2 regions of the Staphylococcus massiliensis genome follow, and region 2 is predicted to be linked to the other one. Evidence: predicted binding sites of a transcription regulator. Region 2 holds the regulator's gene; the other holds the start of a gene.

Region 1 (16,672 bases), 230 kb from region 2:
AAAAATAAAAGACAATAATAAAGTTGATTATGATCAATTAAAAGCGATAGACGGGGTCATGGGCGTAGTTGAAGACGACCGTCTACAAGTGGTTGTTGGACCTGGCACAAGTAACAAAGTTGCTAATGTTATTAGTAAGATGAGTGGTGTTGATTTAGGAGAGGATATACCTTCTAATAATAAGCAACGTGTAGAAGATGAAGCTCAAAAAAACAAATCTAATTTTCAAAAGCATAAACAAAAGCCGCTTCAACGATTCTTTAAAGTTATCGCTAATATTTTCATCCCTCTCATTCCAGCATTCGTTGGTGCTGGTCTCATAGGTGGTATAAGCGCTTTATTAACAAACTTAGTTACTGCTGAAGTTATTGGCGGAGCGTTTATAACACAGTTAATATTAATTTTTGATTTAATCAAGAATGGTATGCTGGCTTATCTTGCAATTTTTGTAGGAATAAACGCTGCTAAGCAATTTGGGGCTACACCAGGATTAGGCGGCGTTATTGGAGGAACAACTTTATTAACAGGTCTCACTGAAGATAAGACGCTGACAAACATTTTTACTGGAGATTCATTATTACCCGGCCAAGGTGGTATTATAGGTGTTCTTTTAGCAGTTTGGTTGCTTAGCCTTATCGAAAAGCGACTGCACAAGGTTATACCTAACGCAATCGATATCATTGTTACACCTACCCTATCTTTACTATTCATAGGACTTTTAACAGTATTTCTAATTATGCCTATAGCTGGTTTTATTTCAAATGGTCTTGTGGGCGTTATCAACACGATTATTGATACTGGTGGTATGTTTAGCGGATTTATTATAGGTGCTTTTTTCCTACCATTGGTTATGTTTGGATTACATCACATGTTCACGCCTATTCACATAGAAATGATTAATCATTCAGGTCAAACATTTTTACTTCCAATAGCTGCCATGGCAGGCGCTGGTCAAGTAGGTGCTGCATTAGCATTATGGGTTAAGTGTCGTAAAAATAAAGAAATTAGAAATATGATCAAGGGAGCACTCCCGGTTGGCTTTTTAGGTATAGGGGAGCCATTAATATATGGTGTTACACTTCCCCTTGGACGACCATTTATCACCGCTTGTATAGGTGGTGGCATAGGAGGAGCTGTAATCGGAGGTATTGGTCATATAGGCGCTTATGCAATTGGACCAAGTGGTGTATCTTTAATTCCCTTAATTGCTGATGCAAAATACCTTGGTTATATAATAGGTTTACTTGCTGCTTATTTAGGTGGCTTTGTAGCAACGTACTTATTCGGTACTACTAAAGAAATGGTAAAGCCTAACAATGTTGGTGATGTTAAAAATGAGTATATTAATGAAACTTGATTCTGAAATGCCATATTTATCTAAAAGTGAAAAGACTTTAGCAACTTTCATTCTCAACAATCCTAATAAGGTAATTACAATGAGTATACAAATGCTTGCTGAAAGCACCAATGTAAGTACAGCAACAATTGTACGTCTATGTCGCAAACTAAATTTAAGTGGATTTCAAAGTTTCAAAATAGAACTTTCTAAATACATCTCTATAGACAACCATAGCTTAAACCCCGAGCTAAGGCAGAATGAATCAATTGCTGGTATTAAGAATAAAACCATTTCGCGTATTAACTTCGCTACCAATGAAGCAAGTTCTAGCTTAAACAATGAATCTATTGAACAACTATGCGACCTAATAGAAGAAGCTAATAGAATCATAGTTTATGGCATAGGTGCCTCTCATGTCGTAGCTATGGACATGTATCAAAAATTTAGTCGCTTAGGTATTCATATTCAATGCATTGAGGATACGCATTTGATAGCAAGTATCTTATCAAGCTTAGAAGATAAGGATTGTTTTATATCATTGTCTAATTCTGGTGAGAATGGTGAACATATAAAGCTCATCAACTTGGCACGAGAACACGGCGTTAAAACTGTAGGAATAACTAATCATCGATCTAACCCAATAGCCGAACTTACAGATATTCAACTCATACATGGTCGTAATGATGAAAGAGAATTAAGAATGGCTGCAACAACGTCTCTAGTTTCTCAACTATATACAATCGATATTATATATTATAGATACATTGCTAAAAATTATAATAAAGCTTTAAACCAATTAACTCTATCAAAGTCAACAGTAGATTCCTATAAGAAATAAATAAAAAAACGTGAGACTGAAAGCATTCAATCTCACGTTTTTATGATATTAGATTTGATCTTTTTTGCTTTGTTTATGGTAGCCTCTTAAGAAATAGTAAATAGCCATAAATCCTAAGAATAATACACCGATAAGTAATGGAATTCGTGTATCTACGTTAATAATCATGCCAACTAAGACAAGTAACAAGAAACCAATAGTTAAATAGTTTGTTACTGGTGCTCCTGGCATTTTAAATGGATGACCATCCACTTTTTCAGGATATCTCTTTCTGAAGCGAATATGACTGAATAAAATCATAAACCATGGAATCATACCTGGTAAAATAGAAGCACTATATACATAAACGAAAATATTTTTTGACTCAGGAATTATTAAAGGTAATACAATATTTAAAATTACACCAACAAAGATACCTAGTGAAACAGCTAATACAGCGAATAGCGGCACGCCATTTTTCATAACTTTTAGGAAAATCTTAGGCATTTGTCCATATTGCGCTAATGTAAAGATCATACGACTTGAACTAAAGATACCTGAGTTACAACCTGACATAGCTGCAGTGATTACAACAAAGTTAATTAAAGCAGCAGCGATTGTTACACCAACTTTGGCAAATGTTGCTACGAATGGGCTTCCTAAGTTACCTAGCTCATCCCAAGGATAAACAGTTACGATTACAAAAATAGCCCCAATATAGAAGATTAAAATTCTCCAGATAACACCATTAACAGCTGCTTTAATGTTCTTTTGAGGATCTTTTGTTTCACCAGCTGTAATACCGATTAATTCAACACCTTGATACGAACCGATTACAATTGATAATGCAAAGAAGAAACCAACCCATCCGTTCGGGAAGAATCCGCCATGTGCATAAAGGTTCGTTAATCCAAGTGGTTGGCCAACGCCTAAACCGAAGAAAATAATACCAAAGCCTGCAATAATCATTAAGACAATCGTAACGATTTTAATCATAGCAAACCAAAATTCGAATTCACCAAATGCTTTTACAGAAACTGCGTTAGCAGCAAATAATATTATAATTACGATGATACCAGGTATCCAAGAAGGTAACTCTGGCCACCAGAACTTTAAATATTGTCCAACTGCGATTACTTCACTCATACCGACGACAATCCATTGGAATATGTTACTCCACGCAGTCACATAGCCCGCAACTGGATGAATATAATCACTCGCAAAACTCGCAAATGAACCAGTTGTTGGATTTAAATAAATCATCTCACCCATCGCACGCATAATTAAAAATAAGAATATACCTGCAATTAAGTAAGCAAAAATTACTGAAGGCCCAGTCCATTTAATTGTGCTTGAAGCACCCATGAATAGACCTACCCCAATTGTTCCACCAAGTGCAATCATCTGCATCTGACGTGCACTTAGTCCCCTTTTTAATTCGTTATCATTCATGTTTCATCCCATCTCCTAATACATCTAATTAACGGATAAACGTATTATACTACAATTTATCTTTAATTGTAGAAAGATTTTAAAAATTTTTATAATTTAGTTACTACCTTAAATAATCAATCCCTTTTATACGTTGACATTTAGGAGATAATTTCAAAATATCTATATACTTATAACTCATACCTATTAACGCTTCAACCCTTTAAATGATTGCATTTGTTTTAACAGAAATGTATACGCTTTCACTAATTTAAATCATTTCTCTAATATATAATTTTGACATATATGCGACACAATATTGTAATAACTTCTTATTGTGAATTAATTCACAATACTATATAATTTATTCGTATGATGTTTCGTATGGAGGAAAGAAAGTTATGAATGAGAAAAATGTAAGATGGGATAAAATCTTTTACGGTAAGGATTGGGTGAATCAAATCGTAGACACGATAAAGACGAAGGACATTCTTCAAGGTGTTTACTTTAAACGCTATATACTAAGAGCTATTATGGCAGGCTTTATTATTAGCATCATAACCGTATTTGTGCTCGCGATTAAGATGTCGCTTATATCAGACATACCCCTTGGTGTGGTTAACATCATCGCGGCAATTGCCTTTAGTTTCGCTTTAGTTATGATATTATTTACAAACTCAGAATTATTAACGAGTAACTTTATGTATTTCACAGTTGGATTGTACTATCGACTGATTAAACCAACTCGCGTCGCTAAAATCTTCTTACTATGCTTTGTAGGTAACGTGGTAGGTGCTATATTATTATTCACCTTAATGCTAGGTACAGATGTTGTAACGCCAGATATGAAAGCCGAACTCGTACACATCATCGATCATAAAAGTGTCGACAGTTCTTTCATGTCTATATTAATTAAAGCAATATTCGCAAACTTCTTCATCAATATTTCCTTAGTCATCGCCATGCAAATACATGACATCTTCGCCAAAATGTTTGTGATGATGTTTGGCGTCGCGATATTCGCATTTATGGGATATGAGCATGTCGTGTATGATTCATGTTTATTTATCGCCGGACTCTTGTTCGATCCACTAGCACTATCACCGCTTCACCTTGTTAAGAATATCATTGCGGCTGGCATAGGCAATTATATTGGTGGCGGATTAATTATTGGGCTTTTCTACGCGTATCTTAATGACCATCATCAATTTGATAAGGAACGTCTCAATTAAGCCACATTAACAAATGTGATATACTTCAATCAGATTCTATTGAAGGAGTTCAAATTAATGAAGCACATTCTTATGAGATCAATACGAGTGGGTATTTTATTTGGCATACTCTTCTTCGTTTTAAATTATTTTGCTGATTCCAATCACAATATGCCAAGGCTAATTGGCTTATCTTTACTTGCAACGCTTACATTCATGGTATTAAACTTTATCGTATTTTGGTCACTTAGAGACGAAAGAACGAAGATTAAATTCGGTATTACTATACCGATAGCAATCCTAATCGGACTTATTCTAGGCGGTTTAATCTTACAAAGTATTAAAGTCGGTCTTGTAGCTGGCGTTATACTTGGCATTATCGCTGGGGTCGTTTGGGTCCTTCTCGATAAAAGGAACGTGAATAAATAACCATGACAAATGCAATTATTATCATTATTATTATCTTATTGATTCTAAATTTAATACCGAATATGATCATGATTAAGAAATTTTCTAAAGAACCTAATAGCAACCGCTTCAAGATGATTGCACTTGTAGATGGTTTATTACTGATACTCTTAGTCCTCGTCTTCATAATATTTAATTAAAGATGAAACGCGTACTACTGTCTATCCCACAGTAATACGCGTTTTTTATGTAATCTCTTATAACAGGAACTTATATACAACATACGCAATCATTAAATATAATGCGAGTCCTAGCAGAAACGACAATAAATGAACCTTCATAGGTATGTGCTTATGTCGTTTAGGCCCGATACCTAGATTCCAAATGGCTATAATCACCGGGCCTACTATAAAGAATAGAATCGCTTTTATGGACATGCGTTAACGCCTCACTTTTCGAAGATCTGAATCATTTCTTCAGTTGATACTTCCTTACCCACTAATGCCACGCTTGAAAAGTCATCTTGCTGAGACATCTCATTTGTGTTCACAATACAATCTAAACCAGCCATAGTCGCTGCTTTAGCGCCATTAAGTGAATCTTCAATGGCTAAGCAATGACTTGGACTATAATTTAATGCTTGCACAGCCTTTAAATATAAATCGGGCTCTGGTTTCACTGCTTCTACATCTTCACGGCCTATAATGACATTGAATAAATCTTTTATTTCGAGCCTTTCCAAAATGGGTGTGATATCAGATCGATAACTACTCGTTGCGATCGCCATAGGAACGTTACGCTTTTGTAAATAGTCGATAAATCCTTCAACCGCTTCACGAACGGGTAATTGGTGGCTTGTACCAAGTTGTTCTTGAAAGAGCAATTTCGTCATGTTAGTTCCTAACATAAAGCGGAGACGGGAATATACGTCGTCACCTGAACCGCCAATGGACTGACGATACCCTTCCTTTGTTAAAGGTGTTTCGCCAGCTATCTTAAGGTATTTATTAATCGTCTCAAAAATATAAGTTTCAGTATCAATTATCGTACCGTCGAAATCGAATACGACTGCTTTATACATTGTAAAAACCCCCTACTTGTATTCTAAGTAGAGGGTCTTTCAATGTCCAATTATAATAATTTAACTAAGCGTTGTGATAAACGTGCAGGTAGTTCCTTTTGCTTTTGAACCATTTTGTAAATTGTAAAGCAGTCTAACATGAATGATTGCTCTTTAATGTAATATGATTCAAGTTTCAAACGTTGATCTTCTGTTAAATGCGGTCCGCCGACCGTGTGTGAAAAGTTAATTAAACCAGGTTTGACTTGATTTAATTCATAAAGCTTGCGCTTAGAGATTAGTTGATATTGATTAAACTGTGCAGATTTAGGTCCTACAAATGACATCTCACCACTCAAAATATTAAAAAGTTGTGGTAATTCATCCATTGATGATGCACGTAAAAGTGTTCCTGAACGCGTCGTATACTTAGCTGGTGTTAGGTTTTCACGCGGTACAATCGGCGCATTGATGTGCATTGTTCTAAATTTGAATGCGTTGAAATAGGTATCACCTTTACCTGTTCGGCTTTGAATATAAAGCGCAGGTCCATCTGATTCGCGTCTTATTACCAAAGCTATAAGCAACATGAACGGGCCTAAAATAATTAAGCCAACAAGTGAGGACAAAATATCAAATGCTCGTTTCATAACTCACCTCTACAAAATTATAAGTTCTTATATACTATTATAACGTAAAAAATAGTAGGAACGTATCAATACGATTATATTCGATTAAGTTTCTGTCTTTTTAATATTGTGTTTAGAGCGACCCCACCAGTTAGCAAGAATTGGCCCTGTTATACAGTGGATGAAACTGAATACAGCACCTGGTATAGCGGCTAATGGGTTGAAATGTAACGTAGCAAGTGTCGTTGCTAAACCTGAATTCTGCATACCAACTTCAATGGAAACCGTCCTTGAATCTTGATTGTTAAGTTTAAATATATTTCCTAGGAAATAGCCTAATAAATATCCAAGAACATTGTGTAAGAACACAGCTAAGAAAATAATAGCACCAACTTCAAATAATTTATCGCGACTAGATGCAACTACAATTGCAAGAATAAGTGAAATCGCAAATACTGAGACGATTGGTAATAATATCTCCGTAACGTGCTTGATGTTCTTAGAGAGCTTTTGCACAAGAAGACCAAGAATGATAGGAATGATAATCACTTGTGCGACCGTCTTAAACATGCTTAGGAATGAAACTTGTAGCGTTTCGTGCATAAAGACGTACATAAGTAATGGCGTTAACAACGGCGCGAGTAGTGTTGAAATACTTGTGATTGTGACTGATAAAGATACGTTAGCTTTAGCAAGATAACTGATCACGTTACTAGCTGTGCCGCCCGGTGAACACCCTACTAACATCACGCCTATAGCTAAGTCTGCAGGCAATTGAAAGATTAAAATAAGTAACCATGCGATAAGTGGCATGATCGTATATTGTAGGAAGACGCCGATTAAGACAGCTTTAGGTGCTGTTATGACATATTTAAAGTCATCTGGTTTAATGGTAAGACCCATACTAAACATGATTAACCCGAGTAAATACGGGATGAAACTACTTAATTCTGTATAGAAGTTTGGGAATGTGAAGCCGAGTATTGCGGCGATTAACATCCATATTACAAACGTTTGTGTCACGAATTGACTAACTCTAGACATATAAGCACCTCTTTTATTTTAATTTTCTGAATATTATCATTTTACATGCAATTACACGTCTTCTCAATACGAATTCAGAAATTTAACACTTCGTCCCAAAGTCTGAGTGATTTATATCATATGGAGTGGTACAATATGCTTACAAACTACTTTAAGTTCATATAATAAATATGAAAGAGGAATATATATGATGATAGATAAATATGACACTTTTTTAATTAATATTAAAGGTCTTCATTCCCGCCGCACTCGCTTTCGATTAAATAAAACGCTGAAGATGATGCACTTAATACACCAGCCTCAATTTAGTTTAAATAAATATCAATCTCATACTGTATTAGAAGTACAGATTCCAAAGCAGCAACTACCCTATTTAATTAGCTACTTAAGCTTTCATAACTATGAAATTTTTCAAATCCTTCGTGAAAAGGATCATAAGGGTTTAATCAATCCTGATCATACATTTAAATCTCCTAAACGATTTGAAATCGGTATTTTAGGCATCCAAGACGCCTACATTAAAGATAAAGCAATCGATATCCTTAACTATTTCCAACATCATCATGATTTACAATACCTGATTAATGAACGTACGATTTCTGTTCAGTGTCAGACAGACATTTATGTATCATTGATTCAAACTTTGGCTACACAACATTTAGATATTAACCAAGCTAACTTTTTAAAGCGTTCGTTAGCACATTCTAAGATTTCGTAATTTAGAACAACGCTTAAATTTAGATCGTGTTAAAATATAATATTTATGGACAATGGCGCTTACGGGCGATAAGAGAGGTTTTAACTTTTTAAGAAATTCCGCTCGTAAGTGCCTTTTTAAGTTGCACTAATACCCAACAGCACAAAAAGAAACCAGGCTAGGACATTTCATAAAAATTCGTCCAAGCCTGGTTTTTATTTTCTAACAAATTAAGACGTGATATAGTCGCCACCATTTACGTGAATCACTTGACCTGTGATATATGAAGCATCGCTTGAAGCTAAGAACACATATGAAGGTGCAAGTTCTACAGGTTGACCACGGCGTTTCATAGGCGTATCGCCACCTTGGTTTTCAACCTTTTCAGCGTCAAATGTAGCTGGAATTAAAGGTGTATAGATTGGTCCAGGGGCAACCGCGTTTACGTGGATGCCCTTTTCCATAAGGCTTGTCGCAAGAGAACGTGTAAATGACACGATCGCACCTTTAGTCGCTGAGTAATCGATTAAGTGCGCTGAACCACGATAAGCAGTAACACTTGTAGTGTTTACGATACTGTCGCCTCGTTTCATATGAGGCACTGCTGCTTGTGATAAGAACATCATGCCATAAATGTTCGTTTCGAATGTCGCTTTAACTTGCGCTTGTGAAATATCTTCAAAGTTATCTTTAGGGAACTGAACACCACCGTTATTCACTAAGATGTTAAGTCCGCCAAATTCATTCACTACTTTATCAACAAGCATTTTAGATTCGTCAGCTTTACGTAAGTCATGTGCGTAAGCTTTTGCTTTAACACCTAACTCTTCTAAACGTTTAACCGTATTCTCAGCATCAATATGCTCGTTTAAGTAGCCAATTGCAACATCTGCGCCCTCTTTTGCGAAAAGGATTGCAACGGCACGACCAATACCAGAATCACCACCGGTAATTAAGGCAACTTTACCTTTTAACTTACCGGCAGCTTTATATGAATCATCTTCAGTAATTGGAAGTGGATCCATATCTTTCTCTGAGCCTGGTTGTGTATCTTGCGTATAACCTTTAATTTGTTCATGAAATTTTAAAAAGTCGTTTGTCATAGTTAGTATGGCCTCCTATTAAACTTCACGATCCCAATAACGTACTTCTTTGAATTGCTCTACAATTGCATTCGCTTCATTTGAAACAAATACACCTGGTTGTGTTACGTCAACTTTGTCACTGTTAAGGTTAGCTTTAGCAGTTTCAGTTAATACAAGTGGTTTGCAGTGAACAAAGCTTTGTTCCATAAAGAACTCTGCTTCTTTAGATAATGGTGTATCATCAGATAACGTTACTAAGCTATCAAATAATACTGGGTGAACAGTATCGAACGTTTCAGTGATACCGAATGATTCAGTGATGTGTTTAGGTTTATGAGAAATAAACGCATAGTTTAATTTGTTGTTAGCTGCTGTTTTCGCATAAGCTTTTAACGTTTCTTCGTCTACTTCACCATCTACTACAATCGCTACTGAATGACCTGGTAATGGACGTTCAAATTTTTCTAATGTTAATTGACTATCAGATTTATCTGAACGTACTTCTTCGTTCACTTCAGGAACTTCAACGCCAATATTTTCAGCAACGCGTTCAGCTAATTTACGGTCTACTTTGTTTAATTGGTTTACTGCGTTTTGTTTAACTTCTACTTTTTCACATTTACCTAATTCGAATGAAAAGCCATCTACTGTGTGGTCGAATTCATGTGGTTTTAAACTATTTAAATATAACTTAGCTTGGCTATAGTAATCTTTAAAGCTTTCGCTACGTTTTTGAATTTTATGCGCATCGATTTTTTCTTGGTAATGAGCGAAGCCACCTTCTGATTGCGGTGTTGTATGAGGATCATTGTTGTTAATCGCATTCTTATGGTACGCCGTTTGACCACGGTGTACGTTCATTTGATGCATACCGTCACGTTGGTTGTTATGAACCGGTGCTACTGAACGGTTGATTGGAATTTGATGAAAGTTAGGTCCACCAAGACGTGAAATTTGAGTATCTGTGTAAGAGAATAAACGTCCTTGTAATAATGGGTCATTAGTAAAGTCTAAACCTGGAACAATATGACCTGGGTGGAATGCCACTTGTTCAGTTTCAGCAAATACATTATCAACGTTACGGTTTAAAGTCATTTTACCTACTTTTTTAACTGGCACTTCGTCTTCTGGCCAAATCTTAGTAGGGTCTAAAATATCAAAGTCAAATTTAAATTCATCTTCTTCAGGTAAAATTTGAAGACCTAATTCCCAAGCTGGGTAATCACCTTTCGCAATTGATTCATAAAGGTCTTTTCTATGGAAGTCGATATCTTTACCGCAAACAATTTGCGCTTCATCCCATACCATAGATTCTAACCCGTGCACAGGTTTCCAATGGAATTTCACGAAATGTGCTTTACCTTCTTTGTTTACTAAACGGAATGTATGCACACCAAAACCTTCGATTTGACGAATATTCTTAGGAATACCACGGTCACTCATAGCCCACATAGCTGTATGTGTTGATTCAGGATTTTGTGCAAAGAAATCCCAGAAAGTATCGTGAGCTGAACCACCTTGAGGCATTTCGTTATGTGGCTCTGGTTTAACAGCATGAATTAAATCAGGGAACTTAATAGCGTCTTGAATAAAGAATACTGGAATGTTGTTACCTACTAAGTCAAATACACCTTGGTCAGTATAGAATTTAGTCGCGAAACCACGTACGTCACGAACTGCGTCTGGAGAACCTTTTGACCCTTGAACTGTTGAGATACGTACGAATACTGGTGTCTTTTTAGACGTATCTGTTAAGAAGTCCGCATACGTATATTCAGATAAGTCTTCATATAATTCGAATTCACCATGTGCGCCGAAACCACGTGCGTGCACGATACGTTCAGGAATACGTTCATGGTCGAAATGCGTCATTTTTTCTCTGAAATGGAAATCTTCAAGAAGTGTAGGACCACGTTCACCAGCGCGTAGTGAATTTTCATCTTCGCTTACTTTAAGACCTTGGTTCGTCGTCATTGCTTTACCGTCATTATTTACAATATCTTTTTCTAAATCTTGTTCTTTTTTGTTAACCACAGTAAATCCTCCCTTTAGATATATGTAGATATACTTCCTATTTACCACTTCCGAAACATTAAAAACGCTACAAGCAAATTACTACCAATTATTGTAATAATATGTCATGGATGAAATATGTTACATAGCAATAATCATTATTTACATCATCTCCGTGGCGCCCCTCCTTGAAAAGCCCTATAGCACCACAAACGTTTTTTAGATAGCTACGCCCTATCACCAAAAGAAAAACCGACACGCATACGTGTCGGTCATCTCAGTCATTGATTCAATTTGTTCTTAATGAAATACGATTCGTAAGAGTAAGATAATTTCCTAACAGCTGACTCCTAGGGGAGTAGCGTGAGTCCGGAGACTACAGGCTCCGGCCACGCCCCAGGAAAGCATGCTGTTAAGGAAATTATTCGTCGTCTTCTTCAATTACTTGTTGTAGTTTATCAAACATCATTTCAAATCCATGCACAGTGGAATCATGATATTCCTTTTTCTTTTGCTTGTATTCAAGACGTGTTAAACGACGCTCCTTAGGAATATCACTTTGATATCTAAATGTCATTTGGCAAATGCCAGGTTCACGTTCCTCAAAGTAAAGTTCAATTAAATCTTCAACATCACTTAAATGCGGCATACCCATTGTCATGACAATGTGTTGATCAGGAATAAGTACTTGGTATGTACCAACTACACGTAATTCCTTTTGATTTTTAGCATCAATAATTTCGTAAGTTCCACCTTCTACAGGGTCATTGTCGAGCTTTTGATTCGTTCTTGGCGTTGTTAAGAACCACTGACGCAATAATTCAGGGTGGAGCCAAGCTTGATATAGTGTTTCAGGCGAAACTTTCATTAAACGAACAATTTCAATTTGCACTGTTTCTTCTTGCATTAGCTTTACACATCCATTCTTCGTCTATCATACTTGTTAATATATATTCTAACGTATAATACACAAAGTCAAAAACTATATGGTCTTAATTTTCGTTATGAGCGGCTTTTCGTTTAGATTTAAGAACTGGTAAACCAAGTATAATCGCGACAACACCACTAATTCCAAGAATGAATGGGTAGAACGAGTAAGGAATTAGCATTACTGGTGAAATACTTGCGACACCAGCTGCTGCAATAACTTGCGGACTATACGGTAAGAACCCTTGGAAACAACTACCAAAGATATCTAAGATACTTGCCGACTTTCTTGGATCAATGTCGTACTTGTCGGCAATCCTTTTCGCAAGAGGACCGGCCATTAAGATTGAAATCGTATTATTCGCTGTTGAAATATCAGCAACACTGACAAGGCCAGCAATACCAAGTTCTGCACCGCGTCTCGACTTAACCTTGGCATTCACAAATTCAAGCAACCATCTAATACCGCCATTGAACTCGATAATCGAAATTAAACCACCGATTAAGAGCGCGATAATCGCCGTGTCTTCCATACCAATGACACCTTCAGAGGCTGCCTTTAAAAAGCCCTTCCAATCAAACGAGCCATCTATAAATCCAATAATGCCTGATAAGAGCGTACCAGATAACAGCACAATCACGACATTAACACCGATTAAAGCCAAAATAAGTACTAATAAATAAGGTATCACTTTCACTAAATTAAAATCATATGACTTAGATTGATCGAGTGTAATACCATGCGTCAGGATCCATAAAAGCACCATTGTCAAAATGGCACCAGGTAATACAATCCTAAAGTTCACCTTAAACTTATCCTTCATTTGCGTCTTCTGAGTACGTACAGCAGCGATCGTTGTATCTGAAATCATAGATAAGTTATCACCAAACATCGCACCACCTACTACAGTTGCCATCACAAGTGCGCTTGATACATCCGTTGCTTGGCTAATTCCAAATCCAACTGGTGCAATCGCTGCAACAGTACCTACGGACGTTCCCATTGAGATTGAAATAAACATACAAATTAAGAATAACCCTACGAGTAATAAATTAGTGGGAATCAAAGATAAACCTAAGTTAACAGTTGACTCAACGCCTCCCATCTCTTCTGTCACCTTTGAAAAGGCACCTGCGAGTAAGAAGATAAATACCATTAGAATGATATTAGAATGTCCTGCACCTTTCGTAAAGACGTCGACCTTTTTACTAAAGGACGTTTTATGGTTCATAAATAATGCAATTACTACAGCAATCATAATCGAAATATTTAAAGGCATCGTGCTAAAGTTACCAGTGATAATGCCTACTCCGATAAATAACGTTACAAATATTAATAAAGGCAATAAGCCCCATACATTTCCCTTTTCCTTTGTCATATCATCACTTCCTTAAAATAAAAACCTTTCTTCTTTAATATGTGAAAAAGAAGAAAGGTTGAATTTAACTTCTTATCTTCAGCATATTGCTTCTGGAATTGGCACACGCATCACCATGTTGCCGAAGTTTCGTAGGGCCAGTCCCTCCACTTCTCTTGATAAGATCTATATAAGATTTTTGAATTTGTGCTCGAGTTAATAACTCATTTTAGCATTGGTAAAACATTTAATCAATACATGATTTAAATTTAATTCTTAATTAAATATATTTGGTACACTTAATCAATCAACTTTCCTGATTAAGTAACCGCTTCGCTAATGTCACGAAATAGTCCGGTACTTTTTCTAGAATACCTTCATCTGGATCATATTTCGGATGATGCAACTGATACTCACTTTCTGAGCCAATCATAACGAACACACCTGGATAGTGCTTCGTAAAGCCAGAAAAATCTTCGCCAATTGTGAGTGGTTCATCAAAAATTGTTACGTCATATCCAGTTTCTTTTGCCACTTCAATCGATTGTTCAGTAAGTTTATAATCATTGTACACAGCACCAGGTAAATGAGTATAGGTTGTCTTGATATCGACATCAAACATGGTTTCTAAGCCAGTCGCAATGTCTTTTAATCGTTTTTCAACATAGCTTTGAACCTTCTTATCAAAGGTTCTCACGGTACCTTGTACATAAGCAGTCTCTGGAATGACATTCCATGTTTTACCACTTGTCACTTCACCTATAGATACAACAGCGCGATCAAACGCTGAAACATTGCGACTTACTATAGATTGTATGCTTGTAATTAACTGACCTAAAACGATTGAAGGATCGTTACCATCTTCCGGTCGCGCTGCGTGCGCGCCTTTTCCAGTGATTTCAAACTCGAAACGATCAACATTAGATGTTAAGATACCTGATTTCACTCCGAATTCACCGACTTTTAAAGAAGGATAATTGTGAAAACCAAGTATCGCCTCGCAACCTTCTAACACATTCGCCTTAACCATGTCTGTAGCACCATGACCAAGTTCTTCTGCTGGTTGAAAGACAAATCTCACACTCCCTTGAAGTTCATCCTCAATGCGCTTTAACTTAACTGCAGCACTTAGCACGCTCGCCATATGAATGTCGTGACCACATGCATGCATCACGTCATCATATTTAGATCTAAAGGTGTTAAACACTTCCTCATGAATAGGTAAGGCATCGATGTCTGAACGTATGGCAATCATGCGATCCCCTGAACCAACTTCAGCAACAACACCCGTCTCAAGGTCAAAATCTAATATCTTGATGTCGAACTTTTTAAGGATCTTCTTAATGTTTTTAGTCGTACGATATTCTTCATCAGAAAGTTCTGGATAGCGATGAAACATCCGTCTCCATTCAATCGTTTGTTCATAGTCATACATGATATCGACTCCCCTGTTATTTAAAAATACGCCTAACGAAAACTATAGTGCTATGATAACACAATTTTTAGAATTTTGTGATAACATAGCGTAAAAAAGATTATAAAAATACCCCAACACTTATCTAAAGCGTTGGGGTATAGCATTTAGTCAATGCTTTATTTTAAAGATAAGTCACGATCTACGATAACTTTACCGTCTTTGATAACTTTATCTACATGGTTAACACCATATTTGTACGTAACGAATTCGTGGTTAGGTGCGTTCCAAAGCACGATATTCGCTTTGTCACCTTCGTTAATAGTACCTGCATCAACGTTGATTGCTTTAGCAGCGTTAACTGTTACAGCATTCCAAATTTCGTTTGGTGATAATTTAAGTTTTAATGCTGCGATAGCCATAACCATTTGTAAGTTGTTAGTTACACAACTACCTGGGTTGTAGTCTGTAGCGATTGCAATTGCACCGTCGTTTTCTAACATACCACGTGCATCTGCATATTCTTCTTTACCAAGGTAGAATGTTGTACCTGGTAATAATACAGCTACAGTTTCGCTATCTTTAAGTTTTTTCTTATCTTCGTCACTTGAAGCAACTAAGTGGTCAGCAGAAATTGCATCTTCATCAATTGCAAGTCCTAAACCACCTAATGGGTCGATTTCGTCAGCGTGGATTTTCACGTCGAAACCATGTTTCTTAGCTTCTTGCATATAACGCTTAGATTCTTCGATTGAGAATACGCCTGTTTCGCAGAAGATATCAGCGAAGTCTGCATATTCTTTAACTTCAGGTAATAAATTAATCATTTCTTCTAAGAATGCTTCGTTTGATTCAGCATCTTTAGGTACAGCGTGTGGTCCAAGGAAAGTGTGACGCATATCTAGGTTATACTTTTCAGCTAAACGATTTGAAACTTTAAGTTGTTTTAATTCGTTTTCTTTATCTAAGCCATAACCACTTTTACTTTCAACAGCTAACACACCATGGTGAATCATTGTTAATAAGTCATGTTCTGCTTTTTCGAATAGTTCATCTTCAGATGCTTTACGTGTAGATTCTACTGTAGAAAGGATGCCGCCACCTTGTTCAAGGATTTCTAAATATGAAGCACCTTGGCGTTTTAAGCTCATTTCGTGTTCACGAGAACCACCGTGAATTAAGTGTGTATGCGCATCTACTAAAGATGGTGATACAACTTTACCAGTAGCGTCGATTGTT
Region 2 (16,672 bases):
TGTCGAAAACCTCCAAGTTAGAGGTATTAAAGGTTTACTTACAACCAAGGTTTTACAGGCTCAAGAAAAAGATATTCAAATCAGCGTGGAAGTTGCAGATCCTATTGATTATATTAATATGAATATGGTTGATTTAAGTCGAATACTTGGTATTATCATGGACAACGCGATTGAAGCATCAGAGCAAATTAAAAAACCTATCATTCAAATCGCATTTATCAAAACGGATAGTTCTATCATAATAATCGTGATGAATAAATGTTCTAGTGACACCCCTCGTGTACACCAATTATTTAAAAAGGATTTCTCTACTAAAGGGAAAAACAGAGGTGTCGGCCTTTATACACTTAAAGAGATTACAGATTCAACTTCAAATGTACTACTCGATACAACGATTGAAGGCCAATACTTTATACAAAAATTAGACATTTTAAATGAAGATGTATAAGGAAGTGTTGAGATGAAAATTTTAATTTGTGAAGATGATGAGCGTCAACGTGAACGCATGGTTTCAATCATTGAGAATTACATCATGATTGAAGATAAACCTATGGAAATCGAAATTGCCACAAATGATCCTTACGAGTTACTCGAACACTCTAAAAACATGACTGATATTGGATGTTACTTTTTAGACATTCAACTCGAATCAGATATTAATGGAATAAAATTAGGTAGCGAGATCCGTAAACATGACCCAATTGGCAACATCGTATTTGTTACAAGTCATAGTGAGCTCACGTATCTCACTTTCGTTTATAAGGTTTCAGCAATGGACTTTATTTTCAAAGATGATATTGATGAACTTAAGACGCGTGTTATAGATTGTATCGAAACTGCACACTCTCGATTAGACTTATTATCTAAAGAAAGTAACGTTGAAACAATTGAATTAAAACGCGGCAGTAATTCAGTATATGTGCAATATGACGATATTATGTTCTTTGAATCATCAACCAAATCACATCGTTTAATTGCTCACTTAGACAATCGTCAACTTGAATTTTACGGTAATCTAAAGGAACTCGCTCAAATCGATGACCGCTTCTTTAGATGCCATAACAGCTTCGTGCTTAACCGTAATAATATAGAACGTATTGATTCTAAAGAACGTATTGTCTACTTCAAGAACGAAGAATATTGTTACGCTTCGGTTCGTAACATCAAAAAAATATAGGTATTATATAGATGCCTTGAACACACTTAAAGCCAAGATGAACTTAGGATTCATCTTGGCTTTCTTCTTGTTCAGGTTCTTCAATAATCGATTTTAAATCATATTTTGTTAACTTCATGTACACTTGTCCAGATTCTGTTGAAGTACGTATGTACTTCGAATCTTTCGATGGGAAGATACGACTACTTAGCACACGCTCACCATCATTGCAGAATATTTCAATACTTGATGCATCAACAAAAATACGTAATTGTTTAAGTTCTTCCTTAAGCGTGGTTGACGTTCTTGTTTCACACGGTTCAGGCAATGGACCACTTTCAGAACGGTCTAACGTTAATTGATTTAAACGTTTGTTATAAATAATATGCGTTGCTTCGAATTTTGAAGCACGTAATTCAAAGTACAATTCTGTCGCATCATTTTCTAAAATATCTACAATGAGTTCATACTCTGTACCTTCAAATGGGTGTAATTGGCGATTAAATTTCGTTGCATAACCTAATGCGGTTTCTTCGTTATATCTCAGTGATTTTAAATCCTCTAAAGGACGCTGTTTGAGATCCCCATTTTCAATCGTTAACACTCTAGGGACTGTTAAGCAATTACGCCATTGGTCTTTATCTGAAGGATATGTGACGTCAGGCATAGACATATTCGCAAATAAAACGCGCGCTTTATGTTCATTTAAGAATGTTTTCGGTGCGTAAAAATCAAAGCCATCATCTAACGTTTTAAAGTCACTATGGGTAAATGTCATATCGTTAAATTCAAGCATACCCTTCGCATAACCCGTTAAGTAGCGCGTAGACGCTTGGTGCTTTTCCTCGAAGCCATAAATAATGAAGTCGAGATGATTCAGTCTAAAATAATCTGGTGCGACACGTCTTATACTCTCATCAACGAACGACGTTTGAACTTCACCAACATACGTCCATTGAAACGGATGTACTGCCTTGTAAACAATAATTGTACCTTTGCCCTCTTGATTCTGACCACCAAGAAATGCATACATACGACCTTCATGCATCACGACATTCGGATCTCTAACCATATTGAAATCGCCTTGATCATGCGTAATCACAACTTCTTGTTGCTTTAAAATCGAGCCATCATTCGTAAGCTTAGCAACGTGTTGTTTATAAATTGGTTCGTCATCATTAGATACAGTTGTGAACATCATATATAAATCATTATCATAAATAAATGATGAACCGTCTCCTAAGCGACGATCTTGGTCGATGATTTCAGGTGTCATATATGTATGATGCGGTTTAAGATGCGTAAGTTGATCACCTTTGAAATGGTACCAATATGGTAACTGATGATCTGTGCCATTAGGGAAATTAACCGTTTGAATGAAATAAGTATGGTTATAGAATATTAAGCCAGACATCTGCTGCATAACGCCTGTAGGTGGTTGAATATGGTAGGTTTGTCTATAAATAGAGGTATTCACTTTCTCTTTTAATGCTTCTACTTCTTCAGGTGTTAAATCTTCGTAATGTTGAAATTGTTCTTTTTCTGTCCATGTGCGCATTGTCAAAACATCCCCTCTTTAAAAGTCCAGTCAAACCTATTTCTCATTCCGATTGAAATAGTACGTTTATCCTTATTTTATCACATCAACAGGAATGTAATCATTATTTCACGTATATTAAATCAAAAAGCATTAATATATCGTGATTAAAATTAGCGTCAACACAATTTCTAAAATTAGAAGGGTCTGAAACATAAGTCGTGAAATAAAGCATTTAAGCTTTATTTCATACAATTCTCAAAACAGCTGACTCAGAGGGCGGGGCCCCGGCAAAGAAATTTGCGTAGCAAATTAACAAGCTATGCAAGCTGGGGCTCTTTATTATGAACAAAGAAGCCTGAGCTTCTTTGTAAGTCCAACTATCGTATTGAAAATACGAGTTGGACTTTAGAAGACTACAGGCTCCGGCCATGCCCCAGGAAAGCATGCTGTTTAAGGGAATTGTAAATTATGTCCCAGACCCCCATTTAGCTATTAAGCTTTTTGAATTGTAATCGTCCAAGAAGCATCTCCTAATTGCTCGTAGTTCGTAACGGGATAGCCGTTCTCAGCTGCGAAGTTAGGTAAAGCTTCTGTTGCCTGTGTACAATCGAAATCTATTTTAAGTTCGTCACCATTTTCGAGCTCATTCATTTTTTTCTGAGCTTCAATTAATGGAAACGGACATACCATTCCTACTGTTCCTAATTCATATAACATAACAAATCCTCCTATTAAGCCGTTTGTGTACCACGACTTGAAGTCGCTGTAGATGATTGGTGCTGTACTTTCTTCATAGGTCTTACAAACATGAAGTAACTCATAAACCATGATCCTACAATCATTGAAGCAAGTCCAATCCAACCTTGCCAAGACATAGCAGCTGTTGCAACTAAACCGTTACCAATCGAGCAACCGCCTGCAACTGCTGCACCAAAGCCCATACATACACCGCCAATCACACTATTACGGATGGTCTTTTTATCGGGTAAACGCCATTTAAATTCACGTGAACCTTTAGCTGCGATGTATGAACCAATAAAGATACCTAATACTAAGGAGACACCCCAATCAAGCGCGCTCATATCACCTGACACAAGGAATGTAACGATATTTGATGATGGTGTCGTAATACCAAGTCCACCCTCACGACCAGTAGACGTACTCATCGGCCACGCGATAAACGCGATTAAGCCAACTCCTATTGCCGCAACAAATGGGTGGAAGCGCTTTTCAAAGAGAATATGTCTGAAACCAGTATACTTTTGCTTCAGTTTAGGCATCGGTATCTTAGGTTTCGGTTTACGTAACGTCTTAACGACAAAGAATAATGTGATTAGCGTTAAGAGTAGCACAAATACCCACATTGGCACACCTGTAGACGAAGCCATATCTGCGTTCGCTACGGTATGCGTATTAATCTTATCCATTAAAGGCTTTAAAACACCATGTTTCGTGGCTGCTGCACTTAATGCGTAAAAGACAAGTGCGACAAAGCTCCCTATGAGACCTTCGCCAGCTCGGTACCAAGTACCTGTAGCACAACCGCCTGCTAGGATAATACCTACTCCAAAAATAAACGATCCAATAATCGTTCCTATAATTGGAAATGTTTCATTATGAATCGTAAGTAAGCCTGTGCGAGTGAGAATAAGTAATCCGATACTTTGTATCGTAATCGCAATCAGTAGTGCATAAAACATCTTATTATTTCGTTGAACGTACATATCTCGAAAGCCGCCAGTTAAGCAAAAGCGCGTTCGCTGCATGACGAATCCTAGTAAGATACCAACGATCAACCCACTTATAATGATCCAAGTCATAACTTATCTCCTTTATATCCGACTTATATGATAAGTTTAATAATAATAGAGACTTGAAGAAACTTCAACCCTAAATTTAAGACACGACATAAATGGTTTTCACCACTTACCTCGTGTCTTAAAATCGCGCTTTATTTACCATAATTCTTCATAAAGAATAGTAAGGATTGTAATTCGATACCTAAATCAATTTGATGTACTTGTACCTTTGTTGAAGTTGTAATACGTCTTGGCGTGAAGTTTAAGATACCTCTTACACCTGCTTTAGACGCATAATCCGCTACCTCTTGGGCAGCCTTTTCAGGTGTAGTAATAATAACCACTTCAATACCTTCTTCTTTAATAACCTTTGGTAAGTCATCTAAATGCTTAACATTCACATTACCGATATCACTACCAACAACCGCTTCATCTATATCGAAAGCTTCTGTAATCGTCATTTCATCATGAATTGAAAAGTTATATGTAAGTAACGCACGTCCTAAGTTACCCACACCAATTAAACCTATTTTAATTTCGTCGCTTTCACTCAGTTCAGATTTAAAAAACTCAAGTAAGCTATCTATGTTGTATCCGTATCCCTTTTTACCAAGTTCACCAAAATATGAAAAATCACGACGAATTGTTGCGGAATCTATATTTAAACCTTCACTTATAATTTTCGAATTTACACGCTCTACACCTTTAGATTTTAGCGTGTTCACAAAACGATAATACAAAGAAAGTCGCTTTAAAGTCGCACGTGGAATTTTTACTGAATCATGTTCCACCGTATAAAATCCCTCCATTAGTAGTTTATGTGATGTCTTTCACAGAATATACCTAATTATAACTGATAGTTCACTCAAAATAAACAGTTACTATTTCAACTTATATCTTTATCATGTAAAATAATCATATTGCGAGGTGCGGAATAATGATTTTATTACAATTAAACAATATAACAAAATCATTTGATGGAGAAGATATTTTTCAAGATGTAAACTTTGAAGTTAAAACTGGCGAACGTATTGGTATTGTTGGTCGTAATGGCGCAGGAAAGTCAACACTTATGAAGATTATAGCAGGCGTTGAAAATTACGATGCCGGCCATATCTCTAAAGTTAAGAATCTCAAACTAGGTTACTTAACACAACAAATGATGTTAAATTCTAATAAGACCGTCTTCGAAGAAATGTCTGAACCTTTCAACCATTTAAAGGAAATGGAAGCAAAGATGCAGCAAGAAACGAATTGGTTAAGTGTGCATGCTGATGAATATGATACGGAAACTTATCGAGAGCACATCGCGCGATACGAAACATTATCTAATCAGTTTGAACAACTTGAAGGTTATCAATATGAAAGTAAAATTAAGACCGTGCTTCATGGACTTAATTTTAAAGAAGCTGATTTCGATCGCCCTATTAATGACTTTAGTGGTGGACAAAAAACGCGCTTATCTCTTGCTCAAATGTTATTGAAAGAGCCTGACCTACTGTTACTTGACGAACCGACCAACCATTTAGACATGGAAACGACTGAGTGGCTTGAAGATTACTTAAAATTCTTTAAAGGCGCCATTATCATCATCAGCCATGATAGATTCTTCCTAGATAAAATTGTTAAACAAGTATACGATGTGGCTTTAGGTGAAGTTAAACATTACATCGGGAACTATGGTCAGTTTATCAAACAACGTGATCAATATTATCAAAAACGTATGCGTGAATTTGAACGTCAACAAGACGAAATTAAACGCTTAGAAACCTTTGTTGATAAAAACATCGCTAGAGCATCGACGAGTGGTATGGCGAAAAGTCGTCGTAAAACACTTGAGAAGATTGAACGTATTGATAAACCAATGTTGGATGCGAAACAAGCTAATATCCAATTTGATTTCGACCGTAATACTGGAAACGATGTGATGCATGTTAAAGACTTATCTATTGGCTACAACGATGTCATCACAGAAGGCATTCATTTTGATGTGACTAAAGGTGACCACATCGCGATTATAGGTCCTAATGGTATTGGTAAATCCACATTAATTAAGACGCTATCTAATGATTTACCTGCTTTAAATGGTCATGTTCAATACGGTGCTAATCTAAAAATTGGCTATTATGACCAAAAACAAGCCGAGTTTAAATCATCTAAAATAATCCTCGATTACATTTGGGATCAATACATGCATCTCCCTGAAAAGGAAGTTCGAGCTATACTCGGACGCTTTCTATTTGTACAAGATGATGTGAAAAAGGTCATTAACGATTTATCTGGTGGTGAGAAAGCGCGACTACAACTTGCTTTATTAATGCTTGAACGTAATAACGTGCTTATTCTAGATGAGCCTACTAACCATTTAGATATCGATTCCAAAGAGATGTTAGAACAAGCACTTAAAAACTTCGAAGGCACGATCATCTTTGTTTCTCACGACCGTTATTTTATTAACGAGATTGCGACGAAGGTCTTTTCAATGCAGAAAGGCCACCATCGTATGTACATCGGTAACTACCAATATTATCTTGATAAATCAGAAGAAGAACGTGCACTGAATGCGATAGAAGAAGCGTCAGACGGCGCTGATTCTAAAGTTGATACAAGTGATGTGTCGTATCAAGATCATAAGGAAGCTAAGAAGCAGATTCGTAAATTAGAGCGAGAAATAGCCTCTATTGAACAAGAAATTTCGTCACTTGAAGCTCATATCGAATCTATTGATGAACAATTAACCGACCCCGAGGTATTTAACGATCCTGAAAAAGCAGCAGCATTTGCTGATGAAAAAGAACAAACCGAACAAGAATTAGAACAGATTATGGAAAACTGGGAAATATTACAAGAAAAGTTATCAGAGTATCAAAGTTAGAATTGTGTGGTAAGTAGAATTTTTCACTTACCACATTTTTTATTCACCACACATTCAACCTTTATTCACACTAAAAGACCTTATTTACCAACTATCCACAGAGTTATTCCAGTTATCCACAGGTAAATTGTAACTACCCACAAATTTCATACACATTTTTCAAATGCTTATACACACCATTATGCCTAAGTTATCCCCAAGTTGTTCACAAATTGTTGATAAGTACGCATGTTCCCTATTGACACCGTACAAATTGAAACAGTTAAAAATGTTATAAAAATTTGATACAATATACTTAACTTTTGAAGAAAGGTGTTTCTATGACTGCTTTTAGCTTTTTCGGATTGCTCATCGTTGTGTTTATCATTGTTATCATAGTTACGATCGTTAACGAACGTATCAGGCTCAAGCAAAAACTCAGAACTTTGTGGGATAGACAGGAACCTTATGAAGATTTTGAGCGTAAGAATGCCTCGTACGATGATTACTTTAGACTTCGTTCACCTCATTACAACGCTCATTTACTCATTGATGATAAGACGTGGTCTGATGTGAATATGGATCAAATCTTTAGACAAATGAACTATTGTTTCAGTTCTATTGGTGAAATGCATCTATACGCAACCTTACGAAACATGTTTCAAGTGAAGGATAATAAGGTTTTAAGGGCTTTTAAAGAGGATTCTACATTTAGATTAAACGTTTCATCACTACTTTCAAAGATTGGTAAACGTACCTACCCGACTTACAAGCAAACGCGCGTGATCAATACATATCATAAAAGCTTTATCTTTCTATGCTTATTACCGCTACTTAGTATCGCGTTATGGTTCGTGTCACCGATGTTTATCTTCGTCACAATCTTGTCTATGGTTATTAATTTGGCATTGAGCTATAAATATTTAATGGTAATCAGTAAGGATTTAGGTGATTTATTCTTTGCAGGACGTGTTATTGAGACTGCACACAAATTAGCTACGCTTGATGTTCTTAAGGACCAACATGATATCGATTTCTCTAAGTTTAGTAAACTTTTTAAGTATCGCTTTCTACTTGCCCAAGATAGTTCGATTATGGGGCAGGTATTCGCATTCTTTAAACAATTATTCTTAATCGATTATCATATTTATAATTTACTTAAGGAAAAGCTTTTAAATAACGAGGACGAAATGTTTAAGTGTATCGAATTTGTAGGCGATATCGATACAGCATATGCCGTTTCACTTTGGCAAGAGACATTACCTTATTATATCGAACCTACGATTACGAATAATCAAGTAGCGTTTGAAGATTTATATCATCCACTATTATCTTACCCAGTGGCAAATGACTTCGAATTTGATAAAGACGCGTTAATTACAGGTTCTAACGCTTCTGGTAAATCTACATTTATGAAGTCTATCGCGATTAACTTGATACTTGCTCAATCCGTACGAACGGTTACGGCTGAGGCATTTACGTATCGACCAGGAATCATTCGGACAGCAATGGCAAATGCAGACGATGTCATGAGTGGCGATAGTTATTTCATGGCTGAAATTAAATCAATCAAGCGATTGGTTGATATACAGACTAAGCATCCTTATTACTTATTCATTGATGAAATCTTTAAAGGGACCAATACTAAAGAACGCGTAGCAGCGTCAGAGGCAGTATTACGCCATATTCATAACCTTCCTACTACGAAGTTAATGGCTGCGACACATGATATTGAATTGACGCAATTACTTGATGATATGTGTGATAATTATCACTTTAATGAAAAGATCGAAGATGACGAAATTTTATTTGATTATACAATTAAAGAAGGACCTGCAGATACACGTAATGCGATAGAGTTATTACGTATCACAGGATTTCCTAAAACGGTTTACAACAAAGCCATTCAAAATGTCAAAACATGACGTGAGAGCTAAATTAATATAAATAAAAAAACAGGCTAGGATATAAGTCGAGAAATAAAGCTAATTAGCTTTATATAAAGCAATTTCCAAAACAGCTGACTCCTAGGGGAGTAGCATGAGTCCGGAGACTACAGGCTCCGGCCACGCCCCAGGAAAGCATGCTGTTTAAGGAAATTGAATTTATTATCCTAGCCTGGTTTTATTTTATTGATATGCGTTAATCATCCAAGTTATGCCAAACGGGTCTTCAAACATACCATAAAGTGGTGACCAAGGTATGCGGCCTAATGGCATACTCGCTTCACAACCACCTTCTATCGCTTTATTAAAGAAAGCTTCAGCTGCTTGTCGATCCGCTTCATCTTCATATTTAAATTGAAAGGCAATGTTGACACCGGAATTATTGATATCTTCATCACCTTGTACGTCACTACACATGAATGTTTTACCTAAAATCTTAAATGATGCATTCATTGTGAAATCTTCTGGTAATCGCTTATCTTCGTCTGCTTCTTGAAACATTTCATGGTCGCCTGGAACACGTTTAATATCCGTAGCACCTAAATATTTTTCATAGAACTCGAGCGCTTCAATACTATTTTTAAAGGTAAAGTATGTGATTGCTTCCACTTTTCCATCTCCTTCGTTAAGATACTCATATCGTAAACGTTTTTGATGGAAATTAAAAGGATTCGATATCGAGCCCACTTTTACCGTTAAGTGACATATCTGCACGTACACCATCTAAGTATAAAAAATGTGCCACAGAGCCGATCATCGCTGCGTTATCTGTACATAGTTTCATACTAGGAATAGCAAGTTGAATCTGTTTAGCAGTTGCTTCTTCTTTAAGCTTTTGACGTAAGCCTTGGTTACTAGCGACTCCACCTGCAACGATTAAATGGTCAACATTAAAATCTTCACATGCTTTGATGGCTTTTCCTACAAGAACCTCTACAACGCTATTTTGGAAACTAGCCGCGACGTTTTCTTTAAAAATTGGATTGTTCTTCTGACGTTCGTTGTGTAATTTATTAATGACTGCACTCTTAAGACCGCTAAAACTAAAGTCATAGCTATCCTTTTCAAGCCAAACGCGAGGGAAATCATACGTATCTTCCCCAACTTGCGCAAGCTTATCAACAAGCGGTCCGCCTGGATAAGGTAAGCCAATTGTACGTGCTACCTTGTCATATGCTTCTCCCACTGCATCATCGCGTGTTTCACCAATCACTTTGAAGTTTAAGTGATCTTCCATATAAATCAATTCTGTGTGACCACCTGAAACGATTAGTGCAATAAGTGGGAATGTTAAAGGTTCTTCGAGATGGTTCGCATAAATATGTCCCATAATATGATGTACTGGAATTAATGGTTTTTGATGTGCGAATGCGAGCGCTTTAGCTGCATTAACACCAATTAATAAGGCACCGATTAATCCTGGACCTTCCGTAACGGCAACGGCATCAATGTCATCCATCGTAACGTCTGCTTCTTGAAGTGATGTTTCAATTGTCGTCGTGATACCTTCAACATGATGACGACTCGCAACTTCTGGTACTACACCACCGAAACGCTTATGACTTTCAATCTGACTTAATACCGTATTACTCAATATCATCGTACCGTTCTCAATGACACTTACACTCGTTTCATCACAACTGGTCTCGATTGCTAAAATCTTTGTATTATTCATCGTTTAAATTCACCCACATAACATATGCATCCTCTCCATTGCCATAATAATTTTTACGTTTGCCACCGTATTGGAATCCGAACTTCTGGTAGACATGTTGTGCGACCGTATTATCGACACGCACTTCTAAACTCATAACTGAACAAGAATAGCTCGCATATTGCATCACATATTTTAAAAGCAACTGACCTAAGCCATAGCCACGATATTTAGTGTCAATCGCAACTGTCGTAATTTGAGCTTGATCGATTACAATCCATAAACCTAGATAACCTATTATTTCACCGTCATATTCTAAGACAAAATACTGTGCAAAGTTGTTTTCTTCTAATTCATGATAAAAGGCATCAATTGTCCAAGAGCTATCATTAAAACTCACGCGCTCGATGTCATAAACGTTCGGGACATCGAGCTTGGACATCTTTCGAATATTTAAGTCTTTTGGTTTTGGTTGATCCAATTTTGTTCCGCCTCTGATAATTTTAAATACGTCGGTTTAAAGGTATGGGTATCTTCAGGTGTGTGAATTAAAGGCTTCATAGCTATCGCGCGTGGTAATTGATGCAAGGTTGGTCCGTCTAATAAGTCTTCTAAATCAGTTGTATCATGACCTACAAAGATATAGTCGTCGTTAAGTGATTGAAGTTTGTCGTTCAGATCTTTAATCGCAATGTACTGATCTTCAATAATCGTTTCAAAGTGACCGTCTTTAAATTGATATGCACCTGCGTAGACATGTTCACGTCTTGCATTGAAGACAGGTACAATGACGCGTGTTTCATGCGTTAGCGTGTGTGCAAGGGCTTTTAAAGAAGAGACCCCATATAAAGGAATATGAAGCGTATAAGCTAATGTCTTGGCTGTTGTAACACCAATACGTAAACCTGTATAAGAACCTGGACCTTGCGCAACTACAATCGCGTCAAGTTGCTGCGGGGTCATATTATGTTCGTTCATCATATGTTCAATAGCTGGCATGAGTTGAACAGAATGATTCTTCTTTATATTTGTCGTGTAATCGTCAATCACGTCGTCATCGTTCATTAAGCCAATCGATAATGGTTGATTGGATGTATCAATTAAAAGATACTTCACGTTCGATACCCTCCTTCATGTCTTGATAGTGACGCCCTTTTGCGTGAATCGTAATGTCTCTAGTCGTTTCATCAATGACTTTGATATTGATTTCTAGAAAAGCATTCGGTAAGAATGTCTCAATGAACTGGCTCCATTCGATAATTGTAACCGCTTCTTCGTCTAGAAAATATTCATCAAAGCCTAAATCTTCTTCAGATTCTTCAAGTCTATAGCAATCCATGTGGTGTAATTGAAGCTTGTCACCTTGATAAGATTTAATAATATTAAATGTTGGAGAATTAATGACACGTTTAACGCCTAGTGCTTTACCAATAAGTTGCGTGAGCGTTGTTTTACCTGCACCTAAGTCACCATTTAATAAAATGAGATCTTGTCCTTTAAGTCGACTTGCAAGGACGTGCGCAAATTGTTCAAGTTCATCTAAATTTTTAATTCTCATTTTAAGAACTCCTATTATAATTTTTATCCTATACATTGTAACAAATTTTGCATCGATTTACTTTGAAATGCGGTACATCGTCATCAAAATTAAATTTTCAAAAAATTCTTTAAAAAAGAGTTGACACTTAATACGTCGATATAGTAAATTTAATTCAACAAATTTTTAGATAATTCTCACTATTGATTGAAACCATTTAATTAGGAAGGAGCATAATAAGATGACTTTTAATACAAGCGCATATACGAAACCACTAAGACAACAAAATATTATTATCATTTTATTATGCATGTTAGGACTCGAACATCAGTAAACAAATTTTTGTTACTGCTCGTTTAAGTCCTATTTCTAGTTGAATGGGACTTATCTAACGTCCCAATTTTTATCAATTGGGACGTTTTTTTATTTTCAAATATTCGGGGGGAATCAAAATGAGAAGCGATAAGATCAAAAAAGGAGATCATCAAGCACCGGCTAGAAGCTTGTTACACGCAACAGGACAAATCAAAAGTCCAACTGACATGAATAAACCTTTCATAGCAATATGTAATTCATATATAGACATTGTTCCAGGACATGTACATTTAAGAGAGCTGGCAGATATTGCGAAAGAAGCAATCAGAGAAGCAGGTGGCATTCCTTTTGAATTTAATACAATCGGCGTAGATGACGGCATCGCAATGGGACACATTGGCATGCGTTATTCGTTACCAAGTCGAGAAATTATCGCGGATGCAGCTGAAACAGTTATCAACGCACATTGGTTCGATGGTGTCTTCTACATTCCGAACTGTGACAAAATCACGCCTGGTATGATTTTAGCAGCCATGCGTACGAATGTACCGGCTATCTTTTGTTCAGGTGGGCCTATGAAAGCTGGTTTATCGTCTCAAGGTAAAGCTTTAACATTATCATCTATGTTTGAAGCGGTTGGTGCTTTTAAAGAAGGATCAATGTCAAAAGAAGAATTCTTAGAAATGGAAGAAAATGCCTGCCCTACTTGCGGTTCTTGTGCAGGGATGTTCACAGCAAATTCCATGAACTGTTTAATGGAAGTGTTAGGGTTAGCACTACCATATAACGGCACAGCACTCGCAGTAAGTGAACAAAGACGTGAAATGATTCGAGAAGCTGCTTTTAAATTAGTAGATAATATCAAAAATGACTTAAAACCACGAGACATCGTTACGGAAGAAGCGTTAGATGACGCATTTGCATTAGACATGGCGATGGGTGGTTCTACAAATACAGTCCTTCACACACTCGCAATTGCGAAGGAAGCGGGTATCGACTACGACTTAGCACGCATTAATGAAATCGCTAAGAAGACACCTTATTTATCTAAAATCGCACCTAGTTCGTCGTATTCAATGCACGATGTTCATGAAGCTGGTGGGGTTCCAGCAATCATCAATGAACTTATGAAGAAAGAAGGCACATTACATCCTGACCGCATCACAGCAACTGGTCAAACACTTAGAGAAAATAATGAAGGTAAAGCAATAACGAATGATAAAGTTATCCGCCACTTAGATAATCCTTATGACTCTGAAGGTGGCTTATCCGTCTTATTCGGTAACTTAGCTCCTAATGGCGCGGTTATCAAAGTTGGCGGAGTCGACCCATCTATCAAAGTCTTTAAAGGTAAAGCAATTTGTTTTGATACGCATGATGACGCAGTTGAAGCTATCGATAATCATACTGTCCGCGAAGGGCACGTTGTCGTGATTCGATATGAAGGTCCCAAGGGTGGTCCAGGCATGCCAGAGATGCTTGCCCCTACTTCATCAATTGTTGGTCGCGGCTTAGGTAAGGACGTCGCATTAATTACAGATGGTCGTTTCTCTGGTGCCACAAGAGGTATTGCAGTTGGTCACATTTCACCTGAAGCTGCATCTGGCGGCCCTATCGCACTTGTAGAAGATGGTGATGACATCACAATCGATTTAACGAACCGAACTTTAGATGTCGATGTTTCAGATGACACATTAGAAGCACGTAAACAAGCATTAAAACCATTTAAAGCAAAAGTTAAAACTGGTTACTTAGCACGCTACACAGCACTTGTTACAAGCGCTAATACAGGCGGTGTGATGCAAGTACCTGAAAATCTTATTTAAGGAGTGAATGGATATGTCTAAAACAGAAGAACCTCTCGAAACAGTAACGTATGAAGAAGTTGAGGGACCTGTTGAAACTATGAAAACGGGGTCAGAACTTTTAGTAGAATCCTTTTTAAAGGAAGATGTTGATTTCATATTTGGTTATCCAGGCGGTGCGGTATTGCCGCTATATGATAAATTTTATGATAAAGATATTACACATATCCTTGCACGACATGAACAAGGTGCTACACACGCAGCTGAAGGATATGCACGCGTTACAGGTAAACCGGGCGTTGTCGTTGTGACAAGCGGCCCTGGTGCTACTAACGCAATCACCGGTATAGCTGATGCTTATAGCGATTCATTACCATTAATCGTTATCACTGGTCAGGTGCATACACCAGGTATCGGTAAAGATGCTTTCCAAGAAGCAGATTTACTCTCTATGACTACACCGATAACGAAGCATAATTACCAAGTTAAAGATGTGAACGATATCCCGAGAATTATACATGAGGCGTTTCACATCGCGAATACAGGTCGTAAAGGTCCTGTTGTCATCGACTTCCCGAAAGACATGGGCATATTATCAACGAATCATCCTAAACCACGTGAACTTGATTTACCTGGTTATACGGTAAAAACAACGCCTGAGAAAGAAGATATTCAACGTCTTAGAGAGCTTTTAAAAGCATCTAAAAAACCACTTATCTTAGCTGGAGCTGGCGTCAATCATTCAAAGTCGAATCACATGCTAACAACATTTGCGACAAGACATCAAATACCAGTAGTTACAACATTACTTGGTTTAGGCGCCCTACCATACGAACATGACTTATTCTTAGGCATGGGCGGTATGCATGGTTCTTACGCAAGTAACATGTCACTTACAGAATGCGATTTACTCATCAACTTTGGTAGTCGTTTTGATGATCGCCTAGCAAGTAAGCCAGATGAATTCGCTAAAGACGCTAAAATCGTGCACGTAGATATCGATCCAGTTGAAATCGGTAAAGTTATCAAGACAGACTTAGGTATTGTAGCAGACGTTAAAGAGGTACTGAGCGAGTTACTCATGTTTAACCAATTGACCTTTAAACATGAAGCATGGTTAGACACGTGTTTAACAAATAAGGCAGAACACCCATTTAAATATGAAAAAACAGATGATGGCTTTTCTAAACCGCAAAAACTTATCGAAACAATCGGTAAGATTACAAATGGCGATGCGATCGTCACAACTGACGTTGGACAACATCAAATGTGGGTTGCACAGTATTACCCATTCAATCGACACGGTCAATTACTTACAAGTGGTGGCCTTGGCACAATGGGATATGGTATACCTGCAGCAATCGGTGCGCAACTAGCAAGACCAAATGACACAGTAGTCGCGTTTGTCGGCGATGGTGGGTTCCAAATGACGAACCAAGAAATGGCATTACTGAATGAGTTTAACCTTAACGTTAAGATCGTGCTCATCAATAACGGTACGCTTGGCATGGTTAAACAATGGCAAGATAAATTCTTTAATCAGCGCTTTAGTCATTCCGTATTTAACGATCAACCTGACTTTATGAAACTCTCAGAAAGTTATGGTGTTCATAGTTACTTAATCGATGACCCTGAAGCAATGGAACGTTCACTTGAAGAGGCCTTTCAATATGAGGGTCCAGCATTAATTGAAGTTAGAATCTCACCTGTCGAACCTGTATTACCTATGGTTCCAAGTGGAAAAGCCAATCACGAAATGGAGGGTGTGCTATGAGACGAACATTCAAAGTCCAAGTTGTAGATGAAGCGGGTACGTTAAATCGACTCACGAGTATCTTTGTTCGTCGTCAATTTAACATTATCACCCTCTCAGCTACACCAACTACACAAGAAAAAATTACAGAAATTACATTTGTCGCTGAAATTGAAGATGAAAATGTACGCACACTGATTCTACAGTTAGAGAAACAAATCAATGTATTGAAAGTTGAAGATATCACAGACACAAATACTTATAACAGAGAATTGTTATTAGTTAAATTAAACACACCTAAAGACAAAGAGGC

What was found. Region 2 encodes Rex, which represses fermentation and respiration genes when NADH is low (regulators of the CRP and FNR family bind a similar motif). Its sites were predicted from a motif close to TTGTGAAATATTTCACAA; they were not measured.
Region 1: a site for Rex is predicted at 3,923-3,940, ahead of ACF3N8_RS04440 (formate/nitrite transporter family protein). Genes of this name have one in related genera too.

Annotation. Positions count from the first base shown of each region.
Region 1 is NZ_CP171119.1:946,368-963,039, reverse strand. Features, by position in the region: gene ACF3N8_RS04455 (PTS transporter subunit EIIC) at 1-1,357, shown strand, start outside; gene ACF3N8_RS04450 (MurR/RpiR family transcriptional regulator) at 1,347-2,177, shown strand; gene ACF3N8_RS04445 (amino acid permease) at 2,226-3,608, opposite strand; gene ACF3N8_RS04440 (formate/nitrite transporter family protein) at 3,989-4,819, shown strand; gene ACF3N8_RS04435 (hypothetical protein) at 4,877-5,227, shown strand; gene ACF3N8_RS04430 (hypothetical protein) at 5,230-5,406, shown strand; gene ACF3N8_RS04425 (hypothetical protein) at 5,464-5,643, opposite strand; gene ACF3N8_RS04420 (HAD family phosphatase) at 5,655-6,287, opposite strand; gene ACF3N8_RS04415 (sugar transferase) at 6,338-6,916, opposite strand; gene ACF3N8_RS04410 (bile acid:sodium symporter family protein) at 7,001-7,939, opposite strand; gene ACF3N8_RS04405 (hypothetical protein) at 8,127-8,657, shown strand; gene ACF3N8_RS04400 (SDR family oxidoreductase) at 8,867-9,739, opposite strand; gene ACF3N8_RS04395 (catalase) at 9,758-11,755, opposite strand; gene ACF3N8_RS04390 (SRPBCC domain-containing protein) at 12,156-12,641, opposite strand; gene ACF3N8_RS04385 (Na+/H+ antiporter NhaC family protein) at 12,727-14,040, opposite strand; SAM riboswitch class I at 14,110-14,205, opposite strand; gene ACF3N8_RS04380 (amidohydrolase) at 14,327-15,454, opposite strand; gene hutI (imidazolonepropionase) at 15,613-16,672, opposite strand, start outside.
Region 2 is NZ_CP171119.1:1,175,934-1,192,605, reverse strand. Features, by position in the region: gene agrC (quorum-sensing sensor histidine kinase AgrC) at 1-448, shown strand, start outside; gene agrA (quorum-sensing response regulator AgrA) at 461-1,177, shown strand; gene ACF3N8_RS05670 (GH32 C-terminal domain-containing protein) at 1,221-2,714, opposite strand; gene ACF3N8_RS05665 (sulfurtransferase TusA family protein) at 3,189-3,413, opposite strand; gene ACF3N8_RS05660 (YeeE/YedE family protein) at 3,428-4,516, opposite strand; gene ACF3N8_RS05655 (redox-sensing transcriptional repressor Rex) at 4,648-5,304, opposite strand; gene ACF3N8_RS05650 (ABC-F family ATP-binding cassette domain-containing protein) at 5,433-7,370, shown strand; gene ACF3N8_RS05645 (DNA mismatch repair protein MutS) at 7,691-9,274, shown strand; gene ACF3N8_RS05640 (VOC family protein) at 9,479-9,904, opposite strand; gene tsaD (tRNA (adenosine(37)-N6)-threonylcarbamoyltransferase complex transferase subunit TsaD) at 9,957-10,970, opposite strand; gene rimI (ribosomal protein S18-alanine N-acetyltransferase) at 10,963-11,391, opposite strand; gene tsaB (tRNA (adenosine(37)-N6)-threonylcarbamoyltransferase complex dimerization subunit type 1 TsaB) at 11,403-12,065, opposite strand; gene tsaE (tRNA (adenosine(37)-N6)-threonylcarbamoyltransferase complex ATPase subunit type 1 TsaE) at 12,046-12,507, opposite strand; gene ilvD (dihydroxy-acid dehydratase) at 12,939-14,627, shown strand; gene ilvB (biosynthetic-type acetolactate synthase large subunit) at 14,707-16,380, shown strand; gene ilvN (acetolactate synthase small subunit) at 16,377-16,672, shown strand, end outside.